Regions from separate parts of the Streptomyces sp. NPDC101160 genome, predicted to be linked through region 1. Evidence: riboswitches for the same ligand, from Rfam matches in the RefSeq annotation. Region 1 holds a riboswitch; each other region holds the start of a gene.
What was found. A riboswitch is a leader RNA that binds a small molecule or an ion and turns the genes downstream of it on or off. The one in region 1 is predicted to bind thiamine pyrophosphate.
Positions count from the first base shown of each region.

Region 2: another riboswitch for thiamine pyrophosphate. It lies ahead of thiC (phosphomethylpyrimidine synthase ThiC); the one in region 1 lies ahead of thiO (glycine oxidase ThiO).
Region 3: another riboswitch for thiamine pyrophosphate. It lies ahead of ACIRSU_RS13510 (thiamine ABC transporter substrate binding subunit); the one in region 1 lies ahead of thiO (glycine oxidase ThiO).

Region 1 covers NZ_JBIWPJ010000009.1:355,307-357,498, reverse strand. The annotation lists gene thiO (glycine oxidase ThiO) at 1-1,013, opposite strand, end outside; TPP riboswitch at 1,011-1,123, opposite strand; gene ACIRSU_RS29460 (NAD(P)/FAD-dependent oxidoreductase) at 1,206-2,192, shown strand, end outside.
Region 2 covers NZ_JBIWPJ010000006.1:476,972-479,163, reverse strand. The annotation lists gene thiC (phosphomethylpyrimidine synthase ThiC) at 1-891, opposite strand, end outside; TPP riboswitch at 886-1,001, opposite strand; gene ACIRSU_RS21615 (YibE/F family protein) at 1,074-2,192, shown strand, end outside.
Region 3 covers NZ_JBIWPJ010000004.1:105,718-107,909, reverse strand. The annotation lists gene rlmN (23S rRNA (adenine(2503)-C(2))-methyltransferase RlmN) at 1-497, shown strand, start outside; TPP riboswitch at 527-636, shown strand; gene ACIRSU_RS13510 (thiamine ABC transporter substrate binding subunit) at 734-1,807, shown strand; gene ACIRSU_RS13505 (ABC transporter permease) at 1,846-2,192, shown strand, end outside.

The DNA.
Region 1 (2,192 bases):
TTGTCGGGGGACCCGGGGCGCAGCCCGGCCAGGGTCTCGGTGAGGGGTAGTTCGGTGATGCCGGGGACGAGCTCGTGCGCGTCGCGCAGCAGCTCGTACACCCCGCCGGCGGTGACCGTGGTGTCCCAGCCCAGCTCCTCGCTGGTGGCGCCGACCACCAGCTCGCCGTTCTCGCGCGGCACGAGGTAGACGTGGCTCCCGCGGACGACCGCGCGGACGGTCCGGGAGAGGAACGGCGCGTACGCGGGCGGCACCCGCAGCCGCAGCACCTGCCCCTTCACGGGCCGCACGGGCGGCAGCACCTCCGCCGGTACGCCGTCGAGCCGCCCGCTCAGGCTGCCCGCGGCGAGCACGACCTGGTCGGCGGTCACCTCGGCGCCCCCGGCCAGGACGGCGCCGCGGGCCCGGTCCCGTACCACCGTGAGCCGCTCGGCCACGGCGCGGTGGAAGACCACCCCGGCCCGTTCGCACGCGGCCAGCAGCGCGTGGGCGAGCCGCCGCGGGTCGACCTGGTGGTCGCCGTCGACCCGGAGTCCGCCGCGGACGCCGGGCGCCAGCATCGGCTCCAGGCGCCGGCAGTCGCGGCCGCTCAGCCACTCCGAGGCGAGCCCGCAGCGGGTCTGCAGGGCGTGCAGTTCGCGGAGGTGGGCGCGGTCGTCGGCGTCGAGGGCGACGGCGAGTGTGCCGCAGGCGCGGTAGCCGGTGTCCAGGCCGCCGGAGGCCTCGGTGAGTTCGGCGACGAAGTCGGGGTAGCGGCGGGCGGATTCGAGGTTGAGGCCGAGGAGGGTCTCCTCGCCGTAGTGGAGTTCGGTGACGGCGGCGAGCATGCCGGCCGCCACCCGGGCGGCCCCGCCGCCCGGTTCGGGGTCGGCCACGGCGGTCCGCAGTCCGCGCTGCGCGGCCCGCCAGGCCGTGACCAGGCCGATGATTCCGCCCCCGACGACAAGGACGTCGAAAGCGGTGGATGTGCCGGATGTTCCGGATGTACCGGTTCGACCGGTGGTACGCGACATGGGCGTCCAGCCCCTCCCTTCGCCGGCATGACCCGGATCAGGTTCGTACGGTCGGAGGCCGGTCAGCCTCCCTCTCAGCCCGGTGCGTCCGGGCTCCCGCGAGTGCTCTACGCCGGTCAGACTAACCGCAGGCGGCCCGGTCCCGCAGGACCCTCTCTTCTTGACGATCCGTCAGATGCGTAAGGTGGTCGGGTGAGCGAGCAGAAGCAGGTTCCCCACCGTGTAGTGATCGCCGGCGCCGGAATGGCCGGTGTGCAGACCGCCGTCGCCCTGCGCGAACAGGGCTTCACCGGCCCCGTCACCCTCATCGGCGCCGAGCCCCACCAGCCCTACGACCGGCCGCCGCTCTCCAAGGCGGTCCTCCTCGGCAAGGCCGAGGACTCCGCCTTCGACGTCGATTTCGAGTCACTCGGCGTCGAGCTCCGCCTCGGCGTCGAGGTCACCGGGCTCCGCCCCGACGCCCACGAGGTCGACACCGAGGCCGGCCCGGTCCCGTACGACACCCTCGTCGTCGCCACCGGCGCCCACCCGCTCACCCTGCCCGGCAGCGAGGGCGTCCCCGGCGTGCACCTGCTGCGCACCCTCGACGACGCCGCCCGGCTCGGCACCGTCCTGGCGCGCCGCCACGACATCGTGGTGGTCGGCGCCGGCTGGATCGGCGCCGAGTTCGCCACCGCCGCCCGCGAGGCCGGCTGCGCCGTCACCGTCGTCGAGGCCGCCGACCGGCCGCTGGCCGGCGCGCTGCCCGCCGAGGTCACCGCCCCGATGGCCGGCTGGTACGCCGACAGCGGCGCCGAACTCCGGCTCGCCGCCCGCGTGGACCGCGTCGAAGAAGGCCGGGTGGTCCTCACCGACGCGGACGGCCGGACCGTCGAACTCGCCGCCGACGCCGTCGTCGTCGGCATCGGCGCCCGCCCCGCCACCGCCTGGCTGGCCGGTTCCGGTGCCTCCCTCGACCCGAGCGGTGCGCTCAGCGCCGACGACCGGCTGCGCACCTCGCTGCCCGACGTGTACGCCGTCGGCGACTGCGCCTCCTTCCCCTCCGCGCGCTACGGCGAACGGCTCCTCGTCCACCACTGGGACAACGCCCTCCAGGGCCCGCGCACGGTCGCCGCCGCCATCGTCGCCGAGGTCGCCGGGGCGCCCGCCTCGACCGTCCCCGCCTACGACCCGGTGCCG
Region 2 (2,192 bases), on a different contig from region 1:
GTGCACCGTCATGTAGTCGACGCCCTGCTCGGCCTGCTCGATGACCGTGTCCTTGTAGATCTCCCAGGTCAGCTCCTCGGCCTTGCCGTCGACCTTCTCCAGGGCCTGGTAGAGGGGGACGGTGCCGATCGGCACGGGGGAGTTGCGCAGCACCCACTCGCGGGTGGTGTGGATGTTGCGGCCGGTGGACAGGTCCATGACCGTGTCGGCGCCCCAGCGGGTCGCCCAGGTCATCTTCTCCACCTCCTCCTCGATGGAGGAGGTCACGGCGGAGTTGCCGATGTTGGCGTTGACCTTCACCAGGAACCGCTTGCCGATGATCATCGGCTCGATCTCCGGGTGGTTGACGTTGGCCGGCAGCACCGCGCGCCCGGCCGCGATCTCCTCGCGGACGACCTCGGGGGAGACGTTCTCGCGGATCGCGACGTACTCCATCTCCGGCGTGATCTCGCCACGGCGGGCGTACGCGAGCTGGGTGACCGCCTGTCCGTCGCGGCCCCGGCGAGGCAGCCGCGGCCGGCCCGGGAAGACGGCGTCGAGGTTCTTCAGCCCGCCGCCGCGCGGCGAGGTGTGCTTGATGCCGTCGTCCTCGGGGCGGACGGGGCGGCCCGCGTACTCCTCGGTGTCGCCGCGCGCGATGATCCAGTTCTCGCGCAGCGGCGCGAGACCGCGCCGCACGTCGGTGTCGACGGCGGGGTCGGTGTACGGGCCGGACGTGTCGTACAGCGTCACGTCCTTGCCGTTGGTGAGGTGCACCTGGCGAACCGGCACCCGGATGTCGGGGCGGGAGCCCTCGACGTACCCCTTGTGCCAGCCCGGCGTGCGCTCCCCCTGGCCGCTCTGCGGGTCGTTCTGGTCGGAGGCAGACGTGCGTGCATCCTGAATGGTCATGAGACCGAATCTCCCTACGCCGGCATTACCCGGTAACAGGTTCGGCGGTCGGCGCAGCGAAACTTCAGCGCCCTCTCAGCCCGGTGCTCCGAGCTCCCGCGTGTGCAAAGGTGCCACCACGCTAGCGTCATTCCTGGCGTGCTGAACAGTGGGCCCCTTGACGTTGTTGCGATGATCGGGCGGTGACTTCGACGCACCAGACCCCCGAACCGCCTGGTCACGAGGGCCATGGCGGCCACGACCACCCCCACTCCCCCGGGCATTCCCACGGCCACGGCCACAGCCACGGGCCGGCCGCGCCCGTCTCGCGGCATCTGCGGAAGGTCATCGCCGCGGTCCTCATCCCGTTCGGCGCCGCCGTGCTCGTCGGGCTCGTGATGCTGTGGCCGGGCGGTACGCCGGCGCACCAGCGCACGGGCGTCGGCTTCGACCGGCAGACCGAGCAGGGCCGGGTGGTCTCCGTCGCGCACGTCGACTGCAAGGAGGTGCACGTCAGCTCCCCGGGTCAGTGCGAGAAGGCCACGGTCGAGGTCACCACGGGCCCGGACAGGGGCCGCACCTTCACCGAGGTCGTACAGCCCGACGCGCCGCGCCAACTCCACAAGGGACAGGGCGTGGTGGTCGCGTACGCCCCCGACGCGCCGCCCGAGCTGCAGTATTCGGTCACCGACATCAACCGGAAGCTGCCCGTCGCGCTGCTCGCCGGAATCTTCGCGCTCGCCGTCGTGGTCGTCGGCCGGATGCGCGGGGTGATGGCGCTGGTCGCGCTCGCCGCGAGCTTCCTGGTGCTGACCTTCTTCATCCTGCCGGCGATACTCCAGGGCTCGAATCCCCTGGTGGTCGCGGTCGTCGGGGCGAGCGCGATCATGCTGATCGCGCTCTACCTGTGCCACGGGCTCTCGGCGCGGACCTCGGTCGCGGTGCTCGGCACGCTGGTCTCGCTGCTGCTGACCGGTCTGCTCGGTTCGCTCTTCATCGGCTGGGGCTCGCTCAGCGGGAACACCGACGACAACACCGGTCTCATCCACAGCCTCTACCCGGACATCGACATGTCGGGACTGCTGCTCGCCGGCGTCATCATCGGCTCGCTCGGCGTGCTCGACGACGTGACGGTCACCCAGACCTCGGCCGTCTGGGAACTCCACCAGGCCGATTCGGGCATGGGACCGCGGGCGCTCTACCGGGCCGGCATCCGGATCGGCCGGGACCACATCGCCTCGGTGGTGAACACCCTGGTGCTCGCCTACGCCGGCGCGGCGCTGCCGCTGCTGCTGCTCTTCTCCATCGCGCAGAGCAGCGTG
Region 3 (2,192 bases), on a different contig from region 1:
AGCCCGACGGCCTCGGCCTGTCGCAGCGCGGCATCACCGTCTCCACGGTCGGCCTGGTCCCGGCGATGCTGCGGTTCGCCGACGAGGGCTTCAAGTGCCGCCTCGCCGTGTCGCTGCACGCCCCGGACGACGAGCTGCGCGACACCCTGGTGCCCGTGAACACCCGCTGGAAGGTCCGTGAGGTCCTCGACGCGGCGTGGGAGTACGCGGAGAAGTCCGGCCGCCGGATCTCCATCGAGTACGCCCTGATCCGGGACATCAACGACCAGGCGTGGCGCGGCGACCTGCTGGGCCGGCTGCTCAAGGGCAAGCGGGTGCACGTCAACCTGATCCCGCTGAACCCGACCCCGGGCTCCAAGTGGACCGCGTCCCGGCCGGAGGACGAGAAGGCGTTCGTCGAGGCCATCGCCGCCCACGGCGTACCGGTCACCGTCCGCGACACCCGTGGACAGGAGATCGACGGCGCCTGTGGACAGCTCGCCGCGGCGGAACGCTGACCTTGTAGTCTGAGCTCGAACACAAATGCATATTCCGACAGGGGAGCGCCACAGCGCTGAGAGTGCGGCACCGTCAGGCCGCAGACCCTCTGAACCTCGCCCAGGTCATTCTGGGTAGGAAGTTCGGTCGTAACTCGAGCTGTTGCGCCCTGCCCGCGCCCGGTCTTCCCGGTCGCGGGCAGGGCCGCGTCTCTTCCTGGTCACCCCCAGGAGGAAAACCAGTGAGCATCAAGAAGATGGCCGCCGTCGCGCTCGTCAGCGCGCTCGGCGTGACCACCCTCGCCGCGTGCGGCGGCGGCACGGCGAAGCCCGCCGCCGAGGGCCCCGCGCCGAAGACCGTCACGCTCGTCAGCCACGACTCCTTCGCCGCCTCCAAGGAGGTGCTCGCCGCCTTCACCAAGGAGACCGGATTCACGGTCAAGGTGCTCAAGAGCGGTGACGCGGGCGAGGCCGTCAACAAGGAGATCCTGACCAAGGGCGCCCCGCAGGGCGACGTCTTCTTCGGCGTCGACAACACGCTGCTGTCCCGCGCCCTCGACAACGGCATCTTCACCTCGTACGAGGCGAAGGGCCTGGACCGCGTCCCCGATGCGTTCCAGCTGGACAAGGCGGAGCACCGGGTCACCCCGGTCGACTCGGGCGACATCTGCGTCAACTACGACAAGAAGTACTTCGCGGACAGGAAGCTCGCGCCGCCGCAGACCTTCGACGACCTGGCGAAGCCGGCGTACAAGGACCTGCTCGTCGTCGAGAACCCCGAGCGGTCCTCCCCGGGTCTCGGCTTCCTCCTCGGCACGGCCGCGAAGTACGGCGACGCCGGGTGGCAGGACTACTGGAAGAAGCTCAAGGCCAACGGCGTGAAGACGGTCGACAGCTGGGAGCTCGCCTACAACCAGGAGTTCTCCGGCTCGTCCGGCGGCAAGAAGGCCAAGGGCGACCGGCCGCTGGTCGTGTCGTACGCCTCCTCCCCGCCGGCCGAGGTGCTCTACTCCGAGCCGCAGCCGAAGGTCGCGCCGACCGGTGTGTCCACCGGCACCTGCTTCCGGCAGATCGAGTTCGCGGGCCTGCTGAACGGGGCGAAGAACCCCGAGGGCGGCAAGGCGCTCATCGACTTCATGATCTCCAAGAAGTTCCAGGAGGACATGCCGCTGCAGATGTTCGTCAACCCCGTCGCGAACGACGCGTCGCTGCCGGAGCTGTTCACCAAGCACGGCGTGGTGGTCGACAAGCCGGAGACGATGGCGCCGAAGAAGATCGCCGACAACCGTGACCAGTGGATCCAGCAGTGGACCTCGCTCGTCCTGAAGTAGTCGCCCGCCGCAGGCAGAGCGCGACGCGGCTCGGGCTGATGGTGCTGCCCGTCGCGTTCTTCGCGGTGTTCTTCGCCTGGCCCGTCGTCTCGATCGTCGAGCGCGGGCTCCGGCCCGACGGCCACTGGGAGCTCGGCCGGTTCGGCGAGACGCTGAGCCGGCCGGACATCCTCGACGTGCTGTGGTTCACGCTGTGGCAGGCGCTCGCCTCCACCGCGCTCACCCTGCTCGTCGCGCTGCCCGGCGCGTACGTCTTCGCCCGGTTCGACTTCCCCGGCAAGAAGCTGCTGCGCGCGGTCGTCACCGTGCCGTTCGTGCTGCCCACCGTCATGGTCGGCACCGCGTTCCTCGCCCTGGTGGGCCGCCGCGGCCTGCTCGACGAGTG